DNA from 4 places in the Vibrio sp. JZG120 genome. Region 1 is predicted to be linked to each of the others. Evidence: predicted binding sites of a transcription regulator. Region 1 holds the regulator's gene; each other region holds the start of a gene.

What was found. Region 1 encodes MetJ, which represses methionine synthesis genes. Its sites were predicted from a motif close to TTAGACNTNTANANGTCTAA; they were not measured.
Region 2: metE (5-methyltetrahydropteroyltriglutamate--homocysteine S-methyltransferase) is a predicted target of MetJ. The motif match lies at 1,720-1,739, and genes of this name have one in related genera.
Region 3: metA (homoserine O-acetyltransferase MetA) is a predicted target of MetJ. The motif match lies at 1,170-1,189, and genes of this name have one in related genera.
Region 4: metH (methionine synthase) is a predicted target of MetJ. The motif match lies at 1,143-1,162, and genes of this name have one in related genera.

The regions. Positions count from the first base shown of each region.
Region 1 is NZ_JBSRRK010000019.1:1,604-4,798, forward strand. It holds gene ACWPOD_RS22000 (malic enzyme-like NAD(P)-binding protein) at 1-1,155, shown strand, start outside; gene metJ (met regulon transcriptional regulator MetJ) at 1,268-1,588, opposite strand; gene ACWPOD_RS22010 (O-succinylhomoserine (thiol)-lyase) at 1,814-2,977, shown strand; gene ACWPOD_RS22015 (bifunctional aspartate kinase/homoserine dehydrogenase II) at 2,990-3,195, shown strand, end outside.
Region 2 is NZ_JBSRRK010000006.1:155,298-158,492, forward strand. It holds gene metE (5-methyltetrahydropteroyltriglutamate--homocysteine S-methyltransferase) at 1-1,539, opposite strand, end outside; gene metR (HTH-type transcriptional regulator MetR) at 1,818-2,729, shown strand; gene ACWPOD_RS14870 (DUF4250 domain-containing protein) at 2,749-2,949, opposite strand; gene ACWPOD_RS14875 (hypothetical protein) at 3,103-3,195, opposite strand, start outside.
Region 3 is NZ_JBSRRK010000004.1:241,185-244,379, reverse strand. It holds gene pilW (type IV pilus biogenesis/stability protein PilW) at 1-22, opposite strand, end outside; gene metA (homoserine O-acetyltransferase MetA) at 201-1,142, opposite strand; gene ACWPOD_RS09535 (hypothetical protein) at 1,483-1,869, shown strand; gene ACWPOD_RS09530 (DMT family transporter) at 2,043-2,378, shown strand; gene ACWPOD_RS09525 (APC family permease) at 2,453-3,195, opposite strand, start outside.
Region 4 is NZ_JBSRRK010000012.1:1,136-4,330, forward strand. It holds gene ACWPOD_RS19595 (cation:proton antiporter) at 1-1,019, opposite strand, end outside; gene metH (methionine synthase) at 1,211-3,195, shown strand, end outside.

The DNA.
Region 1 (3,195 bases):
GCGGGTGATCTTGCCCTTGCTTACAGCCCAGGTGTTGCAGAACCAGTGCGTGAAATCGCACAAAACCCTGATAACGTGTACAAGTACACAGCGAAAGGCAACATGGTTGCTGTTATTTCTAACGGTACCGCTATTTTAGGTCTAGGTAACCTAGGTCCACTTGCATCTAAGCCAGTAATGGAAGGTAAAGCGTTACTGTTTAAACGTTTTGCAGGTCTTGACTCGATTGATATTGAAGTTAAGCATCGCACGATCGATGAATTTGTTGATACTGTTGCAAGCATTGCAGACACCTTTGGTGGTATCAACCTTGAAGATATTAAAGCACCAGATTGCTTTGAGATTGAAAAGCGTTTAATTGAGCGTTGTGATGTACCAGTATTCCACGATGATCAGCACGGTACTGCGATTGTAACGGCGGCAGGCATGCTGAACGCGATCGAACTTCAAGGTAAGAAGCTTGAAGACTCAACGATCGTTTGTCTTGGCGCTGGCGCTGCAGCCGTTGCGTGTATGGAGCTGCTGATTAAATGTGGTGCAATGCGCGAAAAAATTTACATGCTGGATCGTAAAGGTGTGATCCACACTCGTCGTGATGATCTTAATGAATACAAGCAGCTATTCGCAAACAACACGGACAAACGCACATTAGAAGACGTGATTGAAGGCGCGGATCTGTTCCTAGGTGTATCTGGTCCAAACCTATTGCCAGCGGAAGCGTTGAAGCTGATGGCAGATAAGCCAATCGTATTTGCATGTTCGAATCCAGATCCTGAAATTAAGCCGGAACTTGCCCACGCTGTTCGTGATGATTTGATCATGGGGACTGGCCGTAGTGATTACCCGAACCAAGTAAACAACGTATTGTGTTTCCCATTCATCTTCCGTGGTGCTCTTGATGTGCGCGCAAGTGAAATCAATGATGAAATGAAACTTGCAGCCGTTGAGGCGATTCGTGAGCTAGCAAAAGAGCCTGTACCTGAAACTGTATTGAAGGCCGCAGGCGTCGATAAGCTTGAGTTTGGTGCAGACTACATCATTCCAAAACCAATGGACTCACGTTTACTGCCACGTGTTGCAAAAGCTGTGGCTCAGGCGGCAGTTGATTCAGGTGTTGCTCGTATCGAGATGCCTGAAAACTACATGGCAGAGTAATATATCTATTAGATGTGATGTACAGAAAATGGGACGCAATCGCGTCCCATTTTTTATATCATTCTTTTGGCTCGAGATAAGAATTGCTATCTGAAGCCTCCAGTCTCGCTTTTTACTCTTCGTCAAACGACTCAAATTCGATGCCCATTTCCGTCATCAGTGCTTTTACTTCTGTTGGAATATCATCTGGACGGTCTTTACGAAGGTCTTCATCTGTTGGAAGTGGCTGACCTGTGTACGCGTGCAAAAATGCTTCGCATAGTAATTCACTATTGGTTGCATGGCGTAAGTTATTGATCTGACGGCGAGTACGCTCATCAGTTAGCACTTTTAAAACTTTTAGCGGGATAGAGACGGTAATTTTTTTTACTTGTTCGCTTTTTTTGCCGTGCTCTGCATATGGGCTAATGTATTCGCCATTCCAGTCAGCCATTGCACACCTTCATTTATGTAATCGGTTAAAAATAATTTAGGTGCTGATTTTAGCTGCATTTACCGCCATAAGCAAAGACATATAGACGTCTAGAAGTGTTGACGTCTCATTTTTTGACGAGTAAAGTGAACAGAACAGCAAAGGAAGCGTGTTGATCACTTTATTTTACTCATTAGATATAGCGCATTCCTATTTAGAAGTCATTACCCGTGAAAGGATACACCCATGAGCTCTCGCAAACCTGCGACCATTGCAGTACGCACTGGTATTGAATCAGACAGCCAATATCACGCTGTCGTTCCACCTATTTATCTTTCCACTAACTATGGTTTTCCTGCTTTTGGTGAAGTACCTAAGTATGATTACACGCGATCTGGAAATCCAAACCGCGGACTGTTGGAAAGTGCGTTATCTGAACTCGAGTCTGGAAAAGGAGCGGTTGTCACGAATTGCGGTACGTCGGCATTAAATTTATGGGTGTCCGCTTTTCTTGGCCCTGATGATCTCATTATTGCTCCTCACGATTGTTATGGCGGCACCTATCGTCTTTTTAATACCCGAGCCAACAAAGGTGATTTTAAGGTTCAGTTTGTCGATCAATCAGACGAGCAAGCTTTGGATGCAGCATTAGCACAAAAACCAAAACTCATCTTGTTAGAAACCCCATCAAACCCTCTGGTTCGCGTGGTGGATATTTCTGAGACTTGTGAAAAAGCGAAGCGAGTTGGGGCATTGGTCGCGGTGGACAATACCTTTTTGACACCCGTGTACCAAAAGCCTTTGGACTTGGGCGCAGATTTCGTCATTCACTCCACAACGAAGTATATCAACGGTCATTCAGACGTGATTGGTGGCGTGATCATCACCAAAACAGAAGCGCATGCAGAAGAGCTTGCATGGTGGGGCAATTGTATTGGCGCAACGGGCACACCTTTCGATAGTTACATGACACTGCGAGGTATTCGTACACTTGGTGCTCGCATGCGAGTGCATGAAGAGAGTTCACAGCAGGTACTGGCTTATCTCCAGAAGCAAGCGTTAGTTAAAACCATTTATCATCCAAGCCTGCCGGAGCACCCGGGTCATGACATTGCTAAAAAGCAGCAAACTGGTTTTGGCTCTATGCTGAGCTTTGAGTTTGCCGGTTCGTTTGAGCAGTTAAAAGTGTTCGTTAAAGAGCTCCAACTGTTTTCATTGGCTGAGTCATTAGGTGGAGTTGAAAGCTTGATTTGTCATCCGGCATCCATGACGCATCGCGCTATGGGAGAGGAAGCACTTGCAGAAGCGGGGGTGTCGCATCAACTATTGCGTTTGTCTGTCGGCTTGGAAGATGCACAAGATCTCATCACAGATTTAGAGCAAGCATTCGCTAAAGCTGCCCAACAATAGGAGACGATAATAATGACTTTACAACGTCAGCTGCATAAGTTTGGTGGCAGTAGCTTAGCAAACCCAGAATGCTATTTACGCGTTGTGGATATTCTTAAGGAGTATTCGACGGAAAATGATCTTGTGGTCGTCTCGGCGGCAGGAAAAACCACTAACCGCTTGATTGAGTTCCAGGAAGGGCTAGACAAAGATGGCCGAATCGCGCATGAAGCACTTCA
Region 2 (3,195 bases), on a different contig from region 1:
CCAACCAAATTTCGTCGTTTGGAAGCCCGCCAAGTTCTCCGCGAAGTATTCTACCATGTCGTTACGCTCAGCTTCACCATGCACAAGCACATCTAGGTCAAGGGCTTCTTGGCGTTTTACGGCATCCGCAATGTGTCCTTTTAGTGCTTGGATATAGTCGGACTCAGATAACTGGCCAGTGCGATAAGCGCTGCGCTGAACACGAATTTCACCCGTTTGAGGGAAAGAACCGATTGTCGTGGTTGGCAACAGAGGCAAGCCCAATACTTCAGCTTGATGCGCAGCACGCTCCGCGTAAGGTGCGCTGCGCTCGGCAAGTGACGCAGTAATACTGTTTAAACGTGCTTGAACTTGTGGCTTATTCACATGCGTTGCCGTTTTACGTGCTTTGATTGGCTGGCTGTAGGTATCACAAGCGAGAATCGCATCTTGATCACCATCGAGTGCGTGGCCAAGCAAGGCGACTTCTGTTACTTTTTGTTTTGCGAACGCAAACCAGCTTTTCACTTCCTCACTGAGTTCTGTTTCCAGTTCCAGATCAACCGGGCTATGTAGCAAAGAGCATGAGCTCGCAACCCAAAGGTTGTCGCCCAGTTTTTCTTTTACTGGCTGTAGACGTTCAAGTTGCGCACTCAAATCCGAGCGCCACACGTTACGACCGTTGACCACGCCAGCAGACAGCACCCAACCCTCCGGTAGTTTGGCAACCACGTCGTCAAGCTGCTGAGGCGCGGCAGATAAATCGATATGTAAACCATCCACTGGTAGCTTTACAATTTTGTCTAGCGTATCGCTTATAGAGTCAAAGTACGTCGTTAGCAGCACTTTTACATCGCTTCGAATCACTTGGTACGCTAGCTTGAACGCATCAGCCCACTGACTTTCAAGCTCTAGTGACAAAATTGGCTCATCAATCTGAACCCACTCAACACCTTGACTCGCGAGCTTTGCCAAAATAGCTTGGTAAGCCGTAAGCAATCGTGGCAGTAGCGTCAGGCGATCGAATCCTTCTTCTACCTCTTTACCTAAGTAAAGATAACTGACTGGGCCAAGCAAAACTGGCTTCACTTTATGCCCAGCTTGGGTTGCTTCGTTGACTTCTTCAAACAGTTGAGGCCAGCTCACTTCAAATGTATCGTCCTTGCTAAATTCAGGTACGATGTAGTGGTAGTTTGTGTTGAACCATTTAGTCATATCCGATGCTGCAGCGCCCGCACAGCCGCAACCCGCTTGAGATTGACCGCGACCCACTTTGAATAGCGTATCCAAATCAGGGAAACCGTCTGCGTGACGTTTTGGCACGTGACCCAGTAACAACGTGGTCGTCAGTACATGATCGTACCAAGCAAAATCGCCAGCGGTGGTAAAACTCAAGCCAGCATCTGTTTGCGTTTGCCAGTTTTTAGCGCGCAGATCTTCCCCAACCTTTTTAAGCTCTGCTTGACCAATTTCTCCGCGCCAGTATTTTTCCTGAGCGAATTTTAATTCTCGTTTTTCACCGATGCGTGGATAACCTAGTACGTGCGTTGTTGTAGCCATGTCCCTATTCCTTTTTCAATCTTGTTCAATTTGTTTGGGTCAGAGTATCTTTCGTCATAAAAGATGTCTGGATGGCTAAACTATCGCTCTCATCTGCGGTTTGAACAACGTCCATTTATTCAACTTGTTTATTAAAAAAATTCATCATGAGGAGACATGATTCGCAAATAAACACAACAAATAGACGTCTAGACGTTTACATATCCATTTTTTGTCGTTAAGTTATTTATACGATTGCTATTCTGTTCATAGCGAGCAACAAAGGATGAAAGGAATTCATGATAGAGCTAAAACATTTGCGGACACTCACTTCGCTTCGAGACACCGGCTCTCTAACCGCGACCGCGACCGCGTTGCATCTCACTCAATCGGCCTTGTCTCACCAGATCAAAGATTTAGAGGCACGGATTGGGGGACAATTATTCCTTAGAAAAACTCGTCCGGTGAAGTTCACTTCAGAGGGAGAAATCCTATTGCGTCTTGCAGAAGATATTCTTCCCAAACTCGCAAGAGCAGAAAATGATTTGGCAAGCTTGAAAGAAGACGTCAATGGTCGGTTGCATATGGCGATTGAATGTCACTCATGTTTCCAATGGCTCATGCCTGCTCTAAGGGAATATCAATTAGCGTGGCCAAGCGTCACGTTGGATTTTTCGTCCGGCTTTGGGTTTGAGCCCCTACCCGCATTGTTGGCTGGCGAGTTAGATCTCGTTATCACGTCAGATATTCAACCTCGTTCTGAAGTACATTATGAACCTTTGTTCGACTTTGAAATGCGCTTAATTACCGCGACCAACCACCCACTGGCGGAAAAAGAAGTTATTAATCCGCAAGATCTCGCAGATCAAACCATGCTCTCTTATCCGGTTCAAAAACAAAGGCTAGACGTCGTAAAACACTTCTTGCAGCCAGCGGGGGTAGAACCCGCCAAATGGAAGCAAGCCGACAATACTCTGATGTTAGTGCAAATGGTCTCCGCTGGATTAGGGGTTGCAGCACTGCCAAATTGGGCGATTTCTGAATTTTCTCGCCAAGGCCTTATTGCCAGTAAACCTTTTGGCCAAGGCTTATGGCGTCGCTTATTTGCTGCAACGCGTCACTCAGAGAAAGATAAACGTTACTTACAAGCCTTTTTCGCAACCGCAAGGCTACAATGTAAAAGCCACCTTGACGGAATCAAGATGGCTTAGGGATATGGATTAAGAAGGTTTAGCGTTGATATGCTTTAAATTGGTTGGTCAATGGATCGTACTGATAACCAAGCATATCAAGCTTGCCTACTACGGACTCTACATCCATTTCATACACCGATACTAACTCGTCAAAACTGTCGCACTCTAAACGTAGCTTTTCATTGACGATACCTAGCAAAATAATGCTGTCCAAATTACCTACATTGCTTAAATCCATCGCGACTCTCCTCTTCGACAAGGTATATAAACAAGCGTAGACGTAATCATGTGAATTTAAAGTGAGCGCGATCCAAAACGTGAGTGCCTTATACTCAAGCAACCTAGAAAGGACTTGAGTACAAGCAGTATTGCTCTGTTTCTCGACTCGCGATTAAGCCGCCAGAGAGAATAAACCTTGTAGGCTCGTCATTGACGCAAGCGCGAGCAACAGGGCGACGCTCAGTTGAACCTTTTCCGGTTTTTT
Region 3 (3,195 bases), on a different contig from region 1:
CACCGAGCTTTGTTGTTTTCATTCTTTGTCCCTACATCCCTGAATCTCCCAGCATGATATGAATTACGTAGCAAAAGCCTATGGAGGAAAAAACACTATGCGATCAGGTTTGCAAACTGGTATGAAAAAGCCGCCATATGGCGGCTTGGTTCACATATTACATTTAGGCATCATAAGCGCTTTGTTTGCGTGTTTTGAGGTTAATCGTCTTTAGTAAAAGCGTCTTCACTGAAGTGATCAAGATCATAAGGTGTTTGCTGGTAAACGCAGTAGTTCAGCCAGTTTAAAAAGAGGAGATGTCCATGACTTCTCCAACTGGCAATTGGTGGATTATCAGGATTGTTGTTTGGATAGTAGTTGACGGGAATGGCTGGTTCCATGCCTTCGCTTAAATCGCGGATATATTCGTTATGTAAGGTATGCGAATCGTATTCAGGATGCCCAGTAACAAACACATTTCTCTTGTCTTTTGTTGTAGCTAAATAAACACCTGCAACATCCGATGTGGCTAGGATGTCTAAGTCGGTATGTTCTTCTAAAAAGTGAGGTGAAAAGTCGGCATAGCGTGAATGAGGCGCTAAAAATGTGTCATCAAACCCACGTAACATAGGATGGAATTGATGATGAATCTGGTGATGGTACACGCCTGAAAGTTTCTCTTTACGCGTTTTTTTAGGTAGATCGTAGAGCAACTTCAGCCCTGCTTGTGCTGCCCAGCAGACATAAAGAGTCGATGTCACATGATCTTTTGCCCATTCCATGATGGTTTTTAGGTGGTCCCAATAAATGACATCTTCAAATTGAACCAAACCTAGTGGGGCACCAGTAATGATCATGCCATCGAAATTTTTATCTCTCACCATTTCAAATTGACGATAAAAAGTATCCAAATGTTCGGTTGGCGTATTTTTGCTTGGGCGGTTATCAATGCGCAATAACTCGACATTGACTTGTAATGGGCTGTTTGAGAGTAGACGCAAAAACTGAGTTTCAGTTTCTATTTTTTTGGGCATCAGATTCAGGATCAGCACTCGTAAAGGACGTATTTCCTGACTCGCAGCACGCGTTTCACTCATTACGAAGATGTTCTCTGTCCTTAGCACATCGGTGGCTGGTAATTGATCTGGAATTCTAATTGGCACGACTTTCTCTCCCTAAGCATAGTCAATCTAGACGTCTATACTTCTAAAGCTAACTTAATTAAGTTTAGATGTCGATACGAAATATGACTTTTCAATCTACTCTTTACATTATGGTAAACCGAGCTCGAAGCTGTCACACAATTGTGACTAGAGCGGAGTTTCTGATGAGATATGTTTGCAACGCTGTTCGTACTATTTGCTGGTAATTATGTGATCACGTTAATATGCGAAAGTGACTTCGTTGTAAGGAAGTCTCAGATTAATGAGCCATACTAAAAACAATCAGCTCACCAATATGCATTAAAGTGTGTATTTGGAAACATCGTCAGTGGAGGACATTATGTTCGGTATTTTTAAAAGAAAGACAAAAATTCAGAGCATCGCTCAAGAGGTTCCTAGCGTACTATTGCGCTTGTTTGGCGATAAAGACACTTATACGCCGAAAGAAATTGATCAAGCCCTTCAAGAGTTTGGTTATGATAAGAGCAAGGATCTAAGTCATTATCAGTATGCCTATGGAATGTTTGCCAATGAAGCTTCTTACGAGCAGCTAGGGCTGACGGATGAGTTAGGTAATTATGGTCACTTTCAACGAGAAGTGGGCAAGATGCTGCTCAATACACCAGAGCCAATTGATATGCACATCTACTTTGAAATTGCTCGGCAGCACCAAAAAGCAGGCCTGTCGCTTACTCATCAAGAAGTGAGTGAAAGCGATGGCGTGTGAATGTCTCTATATTCAAGTGATCACGCTGTGAATCCAGCATTTTGAAGCCGCTTGAGTAAGAGGTATTCCATCGAGAGATGAGTTGGGTATAATGCGCGGCCTAATTATCCGGACGTGTTGTCGGTTACATTTCTGTTGAGCGTTAATGCCTTATGTTCAAAATGCTTGTCTCTATGCCGCCAATGTTGGCGCTGTCGATCGCGATTGTATGTGAAGTGATTGCCACTTCCTATATTCCCAAAACAGAGCAATTTACGAAAATGATGCCTAGCACAGTCGTTCTGATTGGTTACGGCATTGCTTTCTTCTTGCTTTCCGTCACGGTAAAAACGATGCCTGTTGGGGTTGTTTACGCCATATGGAGTGGAGCGGGTATTGTTTTAGTTGCTACGGTTGGCTACTTTGTTTATGGACAGCGGCTAGATTTGCCTGCGATTGTTGGTATTGGGTTTATCCTCACTGGTGTGATGATCGTGAATCTGTTATCCAAGACTGTAGGACACGGATAACCAACACTACTTGTGATGCCAAATAAAAAGCCGTAGCGAGAAATTGCTGCGGCTTTTTAATGTCAATCCAATAGTTAACTTACTAGTACCTCAAGCATTTTGCTTTGTTGACGATGTTTTCGATTGCGATACATCACGGCGGCGAACGCTGGGAGGCTAAATGTGATAAATCCTAATATCAGTGCATATGCACCAGTTTTTGCGCTAATTCCTGCTGGTACGTCAAAAGATACAACAATCGTCACCAAGCAACTCATCAAGCCTAATCCTGCCACTAAACACATTCCTATTTTTCCGCCCGCAATTCGAAATGGGCGCTCAATATCTGCGTGTTTGTAGCGTGAGACCAAAAAGCTAACAAAAATACAGATGTACATCACCATATAGAGCTGAGTCATCAGGATATTCAATAGCCACATGCCTTGATTGACGTTTGGAACAAAAATGAAAACCAAAGAGAGCACGCTAACAATCGCGCCTTGCAAGAGCAACAATGAGACGGGGGCTTGGTTGCGGTTTTCTTTGGCGAGCGACATCGGCATGAAACTATCTTTTGCGGCAACATGCAGACTTTTAGTTGGGGCGATTATCCAGTTATTCAGGCTTGCAAGCGTGCCAAAAACAATAGCAAGGGCAATGACAGGCAGCAGGAATGAGAGGTGCAGATCATCAAAAAAAGTTTTGAAGGCAAGTATCACTCCTTCACTCAAACTAGAATGGTCACTTGAGACGACCGAAGAAATAGACAGTGAGCACGCCGTCAGAGAAACCAAGATTAAGGTTGTGGAGATCAGCAGAGCTTTGGGATAGGCTTTTT
Region 4 (3,195 bases), on a different contig from region 1:
TACGAGAGAAATACGCTTAAATAGCGCGCTGCCAGCACAAGAGGGACTGAGATAGCCATCATGATCCAGTCTTCTTTGTGAAATTCAAATAGCAGCATCGACATACCGATCAGTAGGAATAACACGCCATTCAAGAACTCATCGACGAGCTCCCAAAAGTGGTCAAGGTGATCTTCACTCTCTTTCGAAAAGCCAATAAAACGTGTCCAGTTGCCAATCATAATACCAGATACAACCATCGCTAATGGGCCTGACACATGGATGTATTCAGCAAATGCGTAACCTGCCGTTGGGACACCAATGGTAAGTAATAACTCCATTGAGTGATCATCGGTGGCACTGATCAAGTAGTGGAATAGCAAACCGAGTACGAAACCATAAGTGATACCACCGATAGCTTCTTGGATGAAGAGTAAGGTGACACTACCTACAGTTGGTGCCTCAGTACCAAATGCAATCGTAAATAGAGTGACAAAGATAACCAAACCGAAGCCGTCATTGAAGAGCGACTCTCCTTCAATCTGGGTGGAGATACGTTTGGGAGCATCGAGCTTTTTAACTATAGCCAATACAGCGATTGGGTCAGTTGGCGATATTAGAGCACCAAATAGTAAGCAGTAGACCAAATCAAATTGGATGCCAATTAACTGACAGAATCCGTAGAGCGCAAACCCGATAAAGAAAGTGGAAAATAGGGTGGCTCCGAGAGCCAAAACGGTAATTTCCCATTTTTGATCTTTAAGGTTCGGGAGTTTGATGCCTAATCCACCCGCAAATAGTAAGAAGCCAAGAATGCCCTTGAGCAAGAAATCTTCAAAGTTGATCCTTGTGACCGTTTCTGTCGCAATTTCGGTGAGGTGGAACCAGTTGTTTTGGCCCGCAATTAAGATTAGAAGTGAAAGCACCATTGAACCTGCGGTAATCGCAATGGTGGTTTGCATCTTTCCTATCTTGCTGTTTACAAAAGCAATTAGCATCGCAGCTGCGGATAGAAAACATAAAGTATGATAGACCGACATAGAGCTCTCTATTTGTAACATTTTATGAATGGGATTCTCGACTGATGCTGCTTAAATAGCAAACATTTTTTCGCGATTATTTTGTAAGTTAAGAAGGAGATAAAATAATCATTAATTCCACGTTTAGACGTCTAGACTCCTGAAGTTTGTGTGATAGGATGGAAAGATAACTAAAGGAATGAGGCTGTACTGTGGGAAGTAACGTAAGACAACAGATTGAAGCTCAATTGAAGCAACGTATTCTTTTGATTGATGGTGGTATGGGAACCATGATTCAGGGATACAAACTTGAAGAGCAAGACTATCGAGGAACGCGCTTTGCGGATTGGCATTGTGATCTAAAGGGTAACAACGACCTGTTGGTTCTAAGTCAGCCTCAACTTATCAAGGAAATTCACGCTGCATATTTAGAAGCGGGTGCAGATATTCTCGAAACCAACACGTTTAACGCAACAACCATTGCGATGGCTGACTACGAGATGGAAAGCCTAAGTGAAGAAATTAACTTTGCAGCTGCCAAGCTTGCACGTGAAGTTGCAGACGAATGGACCGCAAAAACACCCGATAAACCGCGTTATGTCGCAGGGGTTTTAGGGCCGACGAACCGAACTTGTTCTATTTCTCCTGATGTAAATGACCCCGGATATCGAAATGTTTCTTTCGACGAGTTAGTTGAGGCTTACTCTGAATCGACTCGAGCGCTGATTAAAGGTGGTTCTGACCTTATTCTTATCGAGACAATCTTCGATACTCTTAACGCTAAGGCTTGTTCATTTGCTGTTGAAAGTGTGTTTGAAGAGATGGGTATTGAGTTACCTGTGATGATCTCGGGGACTATTACTGATGCTTCCGGTAGAACATTATCAGGTCAAACCACAGAAGCGTTTTACAACTCATTACGTCATGTTAAACCGATTTCGTTTGGTTTGAACTGTGCGCTGGGCCCAGATGAGCTGCGTCCTTATGTTGAAGAGCTTTCGCGTATATCAGAATCTTTTGTTTCCGCTCACCCAAATGCCGGGCTTCCGAATGCATTCGGCGAATACGATTTATCGCCAGAAGATATGGCTAAGCATGTTCAAGAGTGGGCTCAAAGTGGCTTTTTAAACTTGATTGGTGGGTGTTGTGGCACAACTCCAGAGCACATTCGCCAAATGGCACTCGCGGTTGAAAATGTCGCCCCTCGTCAATTGCCTGACCTTCCCGTTGCTTGTCGCTTGTCTGGCTTAGAGCCGCTCGCCATTGATAAAGACTCTTTATTCATCAATGTCGGTGAGCGTACGAATGTAACTGGCTCTGCGCGTTTTAAGCGCTTGATTAAAGAAGAACTGTACGATGAAGCGCTCGATGTGGCTCGTCAACAAGTTGAAAATGGCGCTCAAATTATCGATATCAACATGGATGAAGGCATGTTGGATGCACAAGCTTGTATGGTTCGATTTTTAAACCTTTGTGCGTCAGAACCTGAAATCTCAAAAGTACCAATCATGGTCGACTCTTCCAAGTGGGAGGTTATTGAAGCCGGTCTTAAGTGCATCCAAGGCAAAGGCATTGTTAACTCGATCTCTCTCAAAGAAGGCAAAGAGAAATTCGTTGAACAAGCTAAGTTGATTCGCCGTTATGGTGCGGCTGTGATTGTGATGGCGTTTGATGAGATAGGGCAAGCAGATACACGTGAGCGCAAAGTGGAAATTTGTACCAACGCTTACCGAATTCTCGTTGATGAAGTGGGCTTTCCACCAGAAGACATCATCTTTGACCCGAACATTTTTGCCATTGCTACGGGTATCGAGGAGCATAATAACTACGCGGTGGATTTCATTGAAGCCGTTGGCGATATCAAACGTGATTTACCACACGCGATGATCTCGGGTGGTGTTTCTAACGTTTCCTTCTCATTCCGCGGTAATAACTATGTGCGTGAAGCGATTCACGCGGTGTTCCTCTACCACTGCTTTAAGAATGGCATGGATATGGGGATTGTGAATGCAGGTCAGTTAGAAATCTACGATAACGTGCCTGAAAAACTGCGTGAGGCTGTGGAAGATGTCGTTCTTAACCGTCGTGATGATGCCACTGAGAGGTTGTTAGATATCGCGGCGGAATATGCAGGCAAAGGGGTAGGTAAAGAGGAGGATGCCTCTGCACTTGAGTGGAGAACTTGGCCTGTTGAAAA